Regions from separate parts of the Kitasatospora sp. NBC_01560 genome, predicted to be linked through region 1. Evidence: riboswitches for the same ligand, from Rfam matches in the RefSeq annotation. Region 1 holds a riboswitch; each other region holds the start of a gene.
The links. A riboswitch is a leader RNA that binds a small molecule or an ion and turns the genes downstream of it on or off. The one in region 1 is predicted to bind cyclic di-AMP.
Positions count from the first base shown of each region.

Region 2: another riboswitch for cyclic di-AMP. It lies ahead of OH807_RS33900 (hypothetical protein); the one in region 1 lies ahead of OH807_RS08785 (transglycosylase family protein).
Region 3: another riboswitch for cyclic di-AMP. It lies ahead of OH807_RS19730 (M23 family metallopeptidase); the one in region 1 lies ahead of OH807_RS08785 (transglycosylase family protein).
Region 4: another riboswitch for cyclic di-AMP. It lies ahead of OH807_RS12980 (NlpC/P60 family protein); the one in region 1 lies ahead of OH807_RS08785 (transglycosylase family protein).

Region 1 covers NZ_CP109364.1:2,128,740-2,131,968, forward strand. The annotation lists gene OH807_RS08780 (hypothetical protein) at 1-1,390, opposite strand, end outside; cyclic di-AMP (ydaO/yuaA leader) riboswitch at 1,753-1,937, shown strand; gene OH807_RS08785 (transglycosylase family protein) at 1,929-3,215, shown strand.
Region 2 covers NZ_CP109364.1:7,822,681-7,825,909, forward strand. The annotation lists gene OH807_RS33890 (hypothetical protein) at 1-149, shown strand, start outside; gene OH807_RS33895 (hypothetical protein) at 297-725, shown strand; cyclic di-AMP (ydaO/yuaA leader) riboswitch at 946-1,112, shown strand; gene OH807_RS33900 (hypothetical protein) at 1,114-2,385, shown strand; gene OH807_RS33905 (hypothetical protein) at 2,453-3,007, opposite strand; gene OH807_RS33910 (IclR family transcriptional regulator) at 3,191-3,229, opposite strand, start outside.
Region 3 covers NZ_CP109364.1:4,521,807-4,525,035, forward strand. The annotation lists gene OH807_RS19720 (GNAT family N-acetyltransferase) at 1-507, opposite strand, end outside; gene OH807_RS19725 (hypothetical protein) at 550-1,482, shown strand; gene OH807_RS19730 (M23 family metallopeptidase) at 1,536-2,393, opposite strand; cyclic di-AMP (ydaO/yuaA leader) riboswitch at 2,406-2,564, opposite strand; gene OH807_RS19735 (YiaA/YiaB family inner membrane protein) at 2,810-3,100, shown strand; gene OH807_RS19740 (alpha/beta fold hydrolase) at 3,216-3,229, shown strand, end outside.
Region 4 covers NZ_CP109364.1:3,033,438-3,036,666, reverse strand. The annotation lists gene OH807_RS12990 (NYN domain-containing protein) at 1-348, shown strand, start outside; gene OH807_RS12985 (NlpC/P60 family protein) at 561-1,604, shown strand; cyclic di-AMP (ydaO/yuaA leader) riboswitch at 1,932-2,086, shown strand; gene OH807_RS12980 (NlpC/P60 family protein) at 2,097-3,229, shown strand, end outside.

The DNA.
Region 1 (3,229 bases):
TGAAGCCGGTCAGCCGGTAGGCGCGCGGATTGGGCTCCAGCACGGTGCGGGAGGCGACGCAGGACTCGTACACGATGTCGTCGGACGGCTGCTGCGGGGTGCGGGTGTCCAGGGGGCCGTCCCACCAGTAGGCGTCCTCCCAGGTGTCGTGGCTGATGCAGCTGCGGAAGGTGATGCCGTGGCTGGCGTGCGGGACGTACGCGTGGTTGCCGGCGTCGCGGACCACCACCCCCTCGACCACGGTGCCGCGGGTGGTGTCGCCCAGCAGGTGGAAGTGGAGCCCGTAGCGGCCGAGCACCGGGGCGGTGACCGGGGTGCTGCCGTCCGGCCCCTTCCAGCTCTCCCCGGTCGCGGCGCGCGGCCCGACCCAGCGCAGCGCCGCGTGCCGGACGTCGGCGCGGCGGGTGCTGGTGAGGTGGACGTGGGTGCGGCCCCCGGCGCTGCCCTCGATCCGGACGCTGCGGGTCAGGTTGAGCACCTCGGCGCCGACGGTGACGCCCCCTCCGGCCGCGACCCGGGGGTGGGCGTACCTCAGCGGGGCCTCCAGGGTGACGGTGGATCCGCTGACGGAGCGGACGACGGCCAGGTCGTAGCGGGTGGCGAAGCCGTCCTCGTCGGGCGGGCCGGTCGGGGTGACGGCCAGTTCGTCGCCGGGCTGCCAACCGGCGGGTGCGGCGGCCAGGCTGACGGCGGTGTCGCCGGGCAGCAGAGCGCCGGCTGCCCGCACCCAGGCCGTACGGGCGGCGCCGTCCAGCCGCAGGTACCCGGTGCCGGTGACCCAGAGGCCGACGTCGGTGTCGACCACCTTCATGCCGTCGCCGTGGAACCGCTTCTCGTCGACGGACGGGAAGCGCAGGGTGTGCACGGCGGCGCCGTCGGGGGCGAGGGCGAGCGTCCCGCGGATCTCGACGTTGCCCGCCGAGGCGAGCGTGACGGTGCGGTCGGCGGCGAAGACGAGGGCGCCGGTCGGCTCGACGAGCAGCGAGGCGACGGTGGCATCGGTGTCGAGCAGCACCTGGTCGGCGATCCGGACGGCGCTCTGCGGGCCGGGCACCCGGCCGCCCCAGCCGGCCGGGTCGGACCACCGGCGGCCGCCCCGGCCGACGGTGGGGGCGGCGCCGGGCTGGCCGGTCGCGGGGGCGGCACCCTCCGCGGTGCCCTCCGCAGCGCTCTCCGCGGTGACCGGCGCGGTGACCGGCGCGGTGGCGGACGGCCCGGTGGCGGGCGCTCCGCCGTGGAGCATCCCCGTCCCGTCCGCACCGGCCCCGCCGGCCGGCAGGGGGCCGCCCACGGCCGCGACGGGCTCGGCCGGGCCGCCCAGCGAGCGGCGCAGCGCCTCCTCGCCGCCGACCGCCGCGAAGACCGTCCCGACGGCGAGCCAGCGCAGCATCGTCCTGCGGCGTAAGGGAGTTATGGGCTCTTCGGGCGGGATGTCCGCTCTGCGGGGTTTTGCCCGGCGATGCGCTCCGCGCGGCCGGTGCGGCGGCCGGCCGGCGTCCGGCTCCTCGTCCATGGCCATCGTTGCGTAGCCCTCCCCCCGGGCGGCTGCATCGGTCCCGACTCTCTGAAGCATAGGCAGTTGCTGTGAAGCCGACGGGCGTTGCGCGAAAACGGTCATTTCTGATCATGGTGGACAGCCTTTCAGCAGGGCATCCGCAAACCGTGACGGTCGTCACACATGTTTGCGGTTTGAACTTGAGTCTGCTTAACGTGCTCCCCGTTCGTGGCCACACGGACCCAGCTCATCCGCAACGCCGAGTCCTGCCGTCGGTTGCGCTGGCAGCGCAGAAACGCACCACGGCAGGAGCGGGGGAACCACAGGTAAGTCGCCCGGACCGGTCCACGACCGGTTCAGGGCTAGGGGTGAAGCCGCGTCCACAGCGCGGCCGGGCAACTCCAGCCCGAATCCGACAGCTCACCTCGCAGGCGTGGGAGAGGACCGCACCTTCATGCTGCCCACCAACGGCACCCGCCTGTCCGGCCGCACCCGCCGCGTGATCGCCGCCCTCGGCGTCGCCGGCGTCGGTCTCACCATTCCCTGCCTGACCACCGGCACCGCCTCCGCGGCCTCCGTCGCCACCTGGGACAAGGTCGCCCAGTGCGAGAGCACCGGCAACTGGAGCATCAACACCGGCAACGGCTTCTACGGCGGCCTTCAGTTCACCAACAGCACCTGGGCCGAGTTCGGCGGCACCGCGTTCGCGGCCCGCGCCGACCTCGCCACCAAGGACCAGCAGATAGCGATCGCCGAGAAGGTGCTCGCCGTCCAGGGCCCCGGCGCCTGGCCCGTCTGCTCCGTCCAGGCGGGCCTGACCAAGGGCGGCACCCCGGCCGCCGTGGACACCACCACGGCCGCCAAGCCCGCCGCGCAGACCCCGGCCCCGGCCGCCAAGCCGCAGACCCAGGCGCCCGCCGCCAAGCCGGCCGCCCCGAAGGCCGACCCGGCCCCGTCCACCGACTCCGCCAAGCCGCAGGGCGGCCAGAACCGGTCGCAGAACTGGCAGGACAAGGCCGGCTCCGACGACTACACCGTGGTCGCCGGCGACTGGCTCTCCGCCATCGCCGACAAGAACAACGTCCAGGGCGGCTGGGAGCGGCTGTACGAGCTCAACCGCTCCACCCTGGCCGACGGCCCGCACGTCATCTACCCGGGCCAGCACCTGAGCCTCGGTGACCACGGCAAGACCCGTGCCTCGGACGAGTCCGGCAAGAACTTCGACTGGTTCAACCGCTCCTCCGGCACCTCGGGCCAGGCCGCCGCCGGTACCGCCACGGCCGCCAAGCCGGCCGCGCAGACCCAGGCCCCGGCCGCCAAGCCGGCCGCCGAGACCCAGGCGCCCGCCCAGGCCGCCACCGGCAGCATGGCCGCCGCGGTCTCCTTCGCCCAGTCGAAGGTCGGCCAGGCGTACGTCTACGGCGGCACCAGCGACGGCGGCTGGGACTGCTCCGGCCTGACCCAGGCCGCGCTGCGCGCCGCGGGCATCTCCGTCCCGCGCGTCGCCGCCGACCAGGCCGCCGCCAGCACCCACGTGTCGCTGGACTCCCTCAAGGCGGGCGACCTGCTGTTCTGGTCCAACAACGGCCAGGACTCCGGCGTCTACCACGTCGCGCTCTACATCGGCGACGGCAAGTACGTCGAGGCCGCCAACCCGAGCTCGGGCGTGCGGATCCAGACCGTCGCCAACTGGGCGCCGGACTTCGCCGGCCGGGTCTGACCCGGTACCGCACC
Region 2 (3,229 bases), 5.7 Mb from region 1:
TGTTCGCTGACGTGCTGGACAGTGATGCCGGGCATCTCGCCCAGCTCATTGCCGTGACACAGATTCTCCAGGCCGCCGACCGGACCCCCTTCTACACCGCCCTGGCTCCTGCGGCCCGCAAGCACCTCGATGTTCTGACGGGCCACTGAAGAGGAGACGCCCATTCCGATGCCCGGGAGGAAGGCGATGCCCTGGTGGGAGAGGTTGCGTAACTCGACACCTTGGGATGTCTCCGCAGGTCGGGAACAAGGTATACGGGTGAACCGTTCACCTACACGGCGCAACCGTGCCTCGGGGTGCTGCCCACCGGCGGGTACGACTGCTACCCGGGCCAGCGCCAGCTGCTCGCCCGGTGGGACGGCAGCTACGGGGTGGACGGCACCGCCCAGGACTGGTGGACGACCTACTACGGGGGTCAGGGGCTCTACACCGCGGGCCAGGGCATCCAGGCGGCCGTCGACGCCGGCTCGCTGATCGGGCCGCTCCAGCGGGCGGGGATCCCGGCGGCGGTCCGGACGTACCTGCTGGCCGGCGGCTCGGCCGACATCCCGGGCGTGCTCAACGAGAACCGCGGGCCCAGCGACGGGATCGTCTTCACCCGCAGCGCGCTGGACACCACGGGGGTCGGCACGGTCGGCGGTACGCGGCTGGTCGGCGGTCTGAACCACCTGGAGCTGGCCTGGGCACCCGAGGCGATGGGCCAGGTCGCGGCCTGGCTCGCCTGACCGGCCGGCCCCTGACCCCCGCCGACCTCCGACCACACCCGCCGACCCAACTGATCAACTCGGCAAAGCCGTTGATCAACTCCGCCCCGCCCGGCTGTGACCTGCGCGACAACCGCCCCCGGGGAGTTGTCGCCCCGAGGGCGGCCTGCCTAGCCTGCACGGGACGTCCGCTTCGCGGGCCTCCCCCGTCGGGACGCCGAGTCCTGTCCACCCGACGGCGGGCAACCGAGCACCACAGCGGACGGGAGCGGGGGACCCAGGTCAGTGCCCGGCCCGTGCGCTCCCGCGCGCGGTCCGCGGCTAGGGGTGAAGCCGCTACCCACAGGCGGCCGGGCAACCTCGGCCCGAACCCGACAGCTCACCTCGCAGGCGTCGCAGAGGACACCCCATGCAGAAGCCTGCCCGGCGCACCGCGCCTCGCCATGCCCGCCCCTCCCGCCACCGCCGCAACGCCGCGTTCGGCGTCACCGGCGCGCTCGCCATCAGCGGTGCCGGACTCCTCGGCGTCCCGGCGCTGACCGGGGCCCAGGCGGCCACCGCGCCGACCGTCACCCAGGACAAGCTCGCGCCGGCCGCGATGGTCGCCGGCAAGGCCACGACCGCCTCGCTCACCGTCCACTCCTCGGCCTGCTTCACCGCGAAGACGCTGGGCGTCGGCGTGCGAGACGCAGCCGGCCGCAACCTGGACTTCCCCGGCAACGTCGCCAACGCGCAGATCTGCCCGAGCGGCCTGTCGATCACCACCGGCGCCCGCACCCTGCCGGTCGGCACCTACACCCAGTTCGGCTTCTGGCAGGACTCCGCGGGTGCCTGGCACAACCTGCCCTCGCAGCAGCTCGTGGTGTCCGGCACCGCCGCCACCCCGTCGCCGACGCCCACCCCCACGGCCACCGCGACCCCCACGGCCACCGCGACGCCCACCCCCTCCCCGTCGGCGAGCGCCACCGCGAGCACCCCGGCCACCGGCGCCCCCGTCGCGGGCAAGAAGCTCACCTGGTCCGACGAGTTCAGCGGCCCGATCGCCTACGGCTCCCGCTGGACGGGGGACAAGAGCAGCTCGTACCACTACGGCAACCACAACCCGGACGACAACAAGCTCGACTGGCTGAACAAGAACAACGTCAGCGTCTCCGGCGGCGTCGCCACCTTCACCGCCAAGCCGGGCGCCAACAAGCTGGAGAACGGCAAGCAGTCCTGGGACACCGGGCTGCTCACCACCGAGTACTCCAGCGAGGGCTTCCAGGTGAAGACCGGCGACTACGCCGAGACCCGGGTCAAGCTCCCGGCCGGCACCGGTGCCTGGCCGGCGCTCTGGACGTGGAAGAACGGCAACGGGGAGATCGACTCCTTCGAGTACCACCCCGACAACCCGAACCTGCTGGAGCTGACCAACCACGTCAACCCGGGCCACCTGTACTACACGGACGCCAAGGCGATCGCGAAGGACGGCTGGGTCACCATCGGTACCTCCTACGGCGCCAACTCGGTCGACTGGTACGTCAACGGCACCAAGGTCTACTCGGACGGCAAGGGCGTCGGCGCCAACTGGTCGGCGTACCTGATCCTCAACCTCTCCCTGAGCGCGGGCCAGTACCACGCCGCGCCGCAGGGCACCGCTCCGATCACCTTCGCCGCGGACTACGTCCGCGTCTACCGCTAGGAAGCCACGCGTGGAGGCCGCCCGGACGGGATCCGGGCGGCCTCCACGCGGCTCCGGTGGTCTCCGCTCAGCTCCGGGCGGTTTCCACGACGTGGATCGTGAACGGCTGCCTGTTGTTCGCCTCGTTGCCGTCGTCGTCGCTGCGCACCGCGACGTAGCCGCCGCTCAGGTCGCCGACGGGGACGGTGGCGGCGAGCCGGACCGGGATCAGCGCGGTGGCGGACCGGAACAGCGGCAGCCCCGCGCCGAAGGTGCAGCGCACCCGGTGACCGTTCTGGAACTCGTAGCAGTTCTCCGGGAAGAACGGCCCCTCGGCCGTCACCCCCTCCGGCAGGGTGACCACCACGGTGAACGGCGAGGCGGTCCGGTCGGGCCCGCCGTTGGCGACGAAGGCGTGCACGGTGGTGGTGCCGCCGGGCGAGGTGGCGTCCGGGTCGATCCGGACCACCTCCAGGTCGGAGCTGGAGGTCTTCGGCGCCGGGGCCTCGGCAGCCGGCTCGGCGGCCGGGGCCGGCTCGTCGACCGGGCACGCCATGGCCGTCCCGCCGACCATGGCCACCAGGGCGCACCCCACCGTCAGTGACCTGCCGAGGAAGCTTCGTACGGACGTTCTGCGCGACATAGCCGCTCACCGTGCCCTTGCGTTCCGGCGTCCCGCACCGTCGCGGAGCGCTCCCGCACCCAGCGTGACCGACGGGCCCGCCGGCGCCGCTCCAACCCGCCCTCGGGCCGCCCGAACGGGCGAACCGCGACTTGGGGGCGGATGCCGCGGACCTCCCGTCCGGGCAGGTCCGGTGACGCCGCGTCAGGGAGCCAGGACCTGCCCGAGCCGGTTCGCGATGTG
Region 3 (3,229 bases), 2.4 Mb from region 1:
GCGCAGGTACACCTCGTGCCGCACCCGGCCCTCCAGCGCGAAGCCGGCCCGGGTGAGCACCCGGGTGGAGGCCGCGTTCGCCACGTCCACCCGGGCGGCCAAGCGGTGCACGCCGAGCTGCCCGAACGCGAAGTCGCAGAGCAGCCCGGTGATCTCGCCCGCGTAGCCGCGGCCCCAGGTGTCGGGCCGCAGCGCGTAGCCGAGCAGGGCGGAGCGGTGGCTGCCGAGGGTGAGGGCGGCGCTGCCGATCGGGGTGGCGTCCGCCGGGTCGTCCGCGTCGGCGAGCCGGGTGACGGCGAGCCGGTAGACCGTCCGTTCGTCCCGGAGCGCCTCCTCCAGGTACTGCTCGATCTGGTCCGCGCACTCCTCCCGGTCGTGCGGTTCGAACGGCAGGTACCGGGTGGCCTCCGGATCGCCGAAGACGGCGTGCAGCGCGTCGGTGTCCGCCGGCGTCAGGTGGAACTCGCGGATGGCCAGGCGGGGGCCGGTGAGGCGGACGGGGACCATGCCTGCCGACCCTACCCGGGCTTTCCGGTTACCGTACGTGACATGGAAGAAGAAGACCTGCGGCTCGCCCCGCGCACCAAGGCCGCCGAACTGCTCGCCTGGGCGGAGGCCGGGGGCCGCGCGCCGGTGGCCGACGCCGCGGTGCGGGCGGTGCTGGCGCTGCTGGAGCTGGGCGAGGGCAGGATGCACGACGGCTGGCCGGAACTGACCTCGAACGCCGTGGAGCACCTGCTGTACGAGCGGCTCCACCTGTACGTCCAGCCCGCGCCGGAGCAGGACCCGGCGGCGTACGGCGAGGCGGTGCGGCTGCTGATCGACCACCAGCGGGCGGCGAAGCGGCTGAACGCCAAGCGGCAGGAGCGGCTGCACGCCGAGGCCGAGTGGCAGGGCGAGGTGGCCGCCGGGCTGCTCCGCCGGGCCGACCTGGTGACCTGGCCCCGGCTGTACACCCTGCTGCTGCGCGCGGACGGCGTGGACGTCACCGACGAGGCGGCGGTGCGGGAGTGGCTGGCGGCGTTCCGGGAGCTGCCCGAGGAGGACCGGCGGGCCGCGTACGGGGCTCCGGCGGCGGCCGGGCTGCTCGACGAGCCGGACGACAGGGGCTGGGGCGAGGGCTGGATGATCTCGGTCGGGATGGCCACCGACGGGGCCCGGCGGCTGCTGGAGCAGGGGCTGATGCGGCGCAGCTACCGCAATCTGGCGGAGCTGACGGCGCTGGGCCGGCCGATGCCGGACGAGCTGGCGGGGGACTTCGGGGCGTTCGAGGAGGCGGCGGCCCGGGCGGCAGTGGAGCTGTTCGGGGAGTGGACGGTGCCGGGGCTGCCGCGGTTGCTGGTGGCGGAGTTCCCCGACCTGGCGCCGGAGCCGGGCCAGGAGGAGATCGACGCGTACCTGGCGGGCCTGCCGGAGGATCCGTCCGAGGAGCAGTGGGAGGACCTGCCCGAGGAGCTGTGGGCCGGGCTGCCCGCGGAGTAGACGCGCAGGTGCCCCCCGGCCGCCGCGGCGGCCGGGGGGCACCTGCGGCGTGGTCAGGGGGTGATGCCGCGCTGCTCGAACCAGGTCTCCGGGTCGACCGGGGCGCCGCCGCCGGGGCGGACCTCCAGGTGCAGGTGCGGGCCGGTGACGTTGCCGGTGGCGCCGACCTTGCCGAGCTGCTGGCCGGGGACGACCTTGCCGGAGCCCTTGATGATCGAGGAGAGGTGGCAGTACCAGATCTCGGTGCCGTCGGGCAGCGTCTCGACGATCCGGTAGCCGTAGGAGCCGGCCCAGCCGGCCGAGGTGACGGTGCCCTGGCCGACCGCGTACACCGGGGTGCCGGTGTCGGCGGCGAAGTCCAGGCCGGTGTGCAGGTGGGCCCAGTACGAGGCGCTCTGGCCGTAGTGGGCGGAGAGGTTGTAGTCGCGCACCGGGAGGTTGATGGCGGCGAGCTTGGCCTTCTCAGCCTCCTGGGCGGCCTTCTCGGCCTCCTGCTGCTGGGCGGCGCGCTTGGCCTCGGCCTCCTTGGCGGCCTGGACGCGGGCGCCCTCCTCGGCGGCGGTGCGCTGGCTGTCGGCCTGCTGCTGGATCCGGGCGGCGAGCGCGAGGCCGGGGTCGGCGGAGAGCGCGACCGGGGTCTCGTCCGGGGCCTCGACGGCGGGGGCGGCGGCCGGGGTCGCGGAGGCGAAGCCGGTGGCGCCCAGGGTGGCGGCGACGGCGGTGACGCCGAGCAGCGGCGCCGTCCCGCGGGTCTGACGCGGCATCCGGTGCCGGTTGGTCTCGGCGGCCGGCGGGGCGGCCTCGTCGGGTCCGCCGTACTCGCCCGGGTGTGCGGGCGGCCACGGGTGGTCGAGCAGCTGGGTGCCGGCGGAGGAGCCGGGCAGATGTGCCGGAGAGTGCGACGACGCCACGGAGGCGCGCTCCTTTCCTTCCTTCGCGCCTACCGGGTTAGCTGACGGGTTCGGAGCAGGAAGGTCTCCTACGGCTGGGCCTGGGCCCGGCCGATTCACCCCAAGGAACGTGGTTCCCCGGCTCCCTGGCCTGCCCGGAGGCCGGCCGGCGGGATTAGGCGACGGCGCACGGTGCCGTCTGGGTACGGCGTTGCGGACCGCGCTGCGTTATCAAACGTTAATCCTAGGAGCCCCTGATTCCAAGCCATCCGTTCGGGACACCCGGATACAGCCCGGACCTTACGCGACCGGATGGGCGTTTTGGGGCGGTTCGCAACAACTGACACTACCGAACGTGACAGTACGTCAACGAACGGCCCCCCATCTGAGTACTTCTACTCATGTGCGACCCCGGCCGGCGCGGCCATCCTGGCGCCATGAACGCTCCGATGCAGTCCCGCACCACGGCCGCGTACTACATCCAGGCCGTGCTCTCCTTCGCCCTCTCCGCCGGCGCCCTCGCGATCGGCATCGCCTACCTCCCGGTGGGCGGCTGGACCAGGGCCTTCCTCGGGATCGGCCTGCTGTACACCGTCACCTCCTCGTTCACCCTGGCCAAGGTGGTCCGCGACAGGCAGGAGACCAACGAGATCGTCACCCGGGTGGACCAGGCCCGGCTGGAGAAGCTGCTGGCCGAGCACGACCCGTTCAAGGTGGAGGGGGTCTGACGGCCGCCGGGGCCACAGCACCGATAGCTTGACAGCTAAGGCTATTAGCCTTAGCTTTATGGCTATCGGCAGCACCCGCCGATAGCCCGAGTTCCGGCGGACCCAGGAGGCCCCCATGTCCGGCACCAC
Region 4 (3,229 bases), 900 kb from region 1:
GTGACCAAGACCGGCTACCCGACGCTCCCGCTGGAGCAGCAGCGGATCCGGCTGCTCGGCGGGCTGGCCATGCTGGCCCAGCGCACCCAGGCGGAGGTCACCTGTGTGTTCGACGGGCAGGACCTGGACGTGCCGGTGATCCTGGCGCCGCCGCGCGGGGTCCGGGTGCGCTTCAGCCGGACCGGCGAGACGGCGGACGAGCTGATCAGACGGTTGGTCCGGGCCGAGCCGCAGGGCCGTCCGGTGGTGGTGGTCTCCGCCGACCGGGAGGTCGCGGACGGCGTGCGGAAGGCGGGCGCGCGCCCCGTCGCCTCGGTGCTGCTGCTGAACCGGCTGGCCCGGCCCTAGGTCGGCGCGGAGCCCGTCCGGACCGGAGTGACGCCTGGTCAGCGTCCGGTTTGCGGGGATGTGGGGATCCGGTGAAGTCATGACGGCGGGCCGGAGTTCACGCCTTCGGGGGAGTGGCGGAAAGCGTGGATCTTCACTAGTGTCTGGCGTCAAACCTATTTTCCGGATTCTCACTCGTTAGGGTGAGTCCGTTGGAAGAAGGAGCCGGTCTCTTGGCCTCCCACCGCCGTCCCAAGCAGCCGAGCCGCGCGCGGGTCTCCGTGCTCACTGCCGCCGCTGCGACCGCGGTCGCTCTCTCCGCCCAGGTCGCCGCCCACGCCGCGCCGAGTCCGTCCCCCAAGAAGGAGGACGTGAAGGCGCAGATCGACCAGCTGCAGGAGGAGGCCGAGCAGGCCACCGAGAAGTACAACGGCGCCAAGGAGCGGGCCGACCAGCTCCGCAAGCAGGCCGACCAGCTGCAGGACCAGGTGGCCCGCGGCCAGGACCAGATGACCCAGCTTCAGGGCGGTCTGGCCGAGGTGGCGGCCGCGCAGTACCGCACCGGCGGCATCGACCCGTCCGTGCAGCTGATGCTCTCCTCGGACCCGTCCGGTTACCTGGACAAGGCCTCCAGTGTGCAGCAGGCCAGCTCCAGCCAGGCCGACGCGCTGAAGGGCCTCCAGGACCAGCAGCGCCGGCTGGACCAGCAGAAGACCGAGGCCGCCGCGATCCTCGCCTCGCTGGACACCACCACCAAGGACCTGAACCAGTCCAAGGCGGACGTCAACAAGAAGCTCAAGGAAGCCCAGGACCTGCTCAACTCGCTCAGCGCCGCCGACCGCGCCGCGCTGAAGGCCGCCCAGCAGCAGGACGACCGCGCCTCGCGCGGCAGCGAGCGGGCCGACCTGGGCAGCCTGCCGCAGGCCAGCGGCCTCGCCGGGGCGGCCGTCAGCAACGCGATGAGCAAGCAGGGCTCGCCGTACGTCTGGAGCGCCACCGGCCCGAACAGCTTCGACTGCTCCGGCCTGATGGTCTGGTCCTACGGGAAGGCCGGCGTCTCGCTGCCGCGCACCTCGCAGGCGCAGGCCACCTACGGCACCGCGGTGCCTTCGCTCGCGGCGGCCCAGCCGGGCGACCTGATCATCTACCGCAGCGACCGCAGCCACGTCGGGATGTACATCGGCAACGGCATGGTGGTGCACGCGCCGCACACCGGCGACGTGGTCAAGGTGATGAAGGCCGACGCGATGCCGATCAACACCATCCGCCGGGTCTGACGGACCGGCACGCCCACGGGTCGGGATGCGGCCCTGTGATCCGCGCCACCTCCTTGCCGGGGGTGGCGCAGGCGTTTCCGGCCGCGCGGTGACCAACGATCAGCTCCGCGTGGACCACTGATCACACCCGGTCATATTCACAAATGAACTTGGGTATTCTTCCGTCTTTTTTCTGACAAGGATTTGAACGGATCACGGTTCTGTTACTAGTGTCGTGCCTCGAACCACCGCACAGTCGATCACCCAGCCTGGGTGGCGGCGGGGGTTTACCGCCGAGTTCGTGAAGCAGCGGGACGGGTCGCACGACCTGTCCGACGGGGAGCCCAGTAGTCGGGGGCGCTGTGGAGCGGAGCCGGGGAACCATGTTCCTCCGGGGTGAATCGGCGCCAGGTCGGCCGTCTCGACGGCCGGTGAGGCGTCGTAGGGCACGCTTCCGGCCCGAACCCGTCAGCTCACCCGGTAGGCGGGCGTTGGAAGAAGGAGTCCGCCTTCGTGGCGTCCCATCGTCGTCCCAAGCCTGCCGGCCGCGCCCGGGTCTCGATCCTGACCGGTGTCGCCGCCGCGGCCGTCGCCCTGTCCGCGCAGTCCGGCGCCCACGCCGACCCGACGCCGACCAAGGACCAGGTCAAGGAGCAGGTCGACCAGCTCAACGAGCAGGCCGAGCAGGCGACCGAGAAGTACAACGGCGCCCAGGCCAAGCAGCAGGAGCTGCAGAAGCAGGTCGGCGAGCTCCAGGACAAGGTCGCGCGCCAGCAGGCCTCGGTGATCGAGGCCCAGGGCGGTCTCGCCGAGATCGCCGGCGAGCAGTACCGCAACGGCGGCATATCGTCGACCGTCCAGCTGATGCTCTCGTCCAGCCCGGACAACTTCCTGAACCAGGCCGGCGCGCTGACCCAGGCCAGCAGCACCCAGTCCGGTGCGCTGAAGGACCTCCAGGAGCAGCAGCGCAGGCTCGACCAGGACCGCAACGAGGCCCAGGGCAAGCTCGGCGAGCTGGAGGCCACCACCCAGCAGCTGAAGACCTCCAAGGACGAGGTCCAGGCGAAGCTGGCCAAGGCCCAGGACCTGCTCAACACGCTGACCGAGCAGGAGCGCCAGGCGCTGCGCGCGGCCGAGGAGAAGGCCGCCGCCGAGGCCAAGGCCAAGGCGGACGCCGCCAAGGCCGAGGCGAAGGCGAAGGCGGACGCCGACCGCGCCTCCCGCGACAACAGCCGCACCGACCTCACCGCGCCGGCCGCGAGCAAGCCCGCCGCGCCGGCCGCGCCCGCCGCCAACGGCTCGCGTGCCGCCGCCGCGATCGCCGCCGCGGAGAGCAAGCTCGGCGCGCCGTACGTCTACGGCGCCACCGGCCCGGGCTCCTTCGACTGCTCCGGCCTCACCGGCTGGGCCTACGCCCAGGCCGGCGTGTCGCTGCCGCGCACCTCGCAGCAGCAGGCCGGTGCCGGGACCAACGTCGGCACCAACATCGCCAACGCCCAGCCCGGCGACCTGATCATCTACCGCTCGGACGCCAGCCACGTCGCCCTGTACGTGGGTGGCGGGCAGGTCATCCACGCGCCGAAGCCCGGTGCTTCGGTCCGGTACGAGACCGCCAGCATGCTGCCGATCTCGGCCATCGTGCGCGT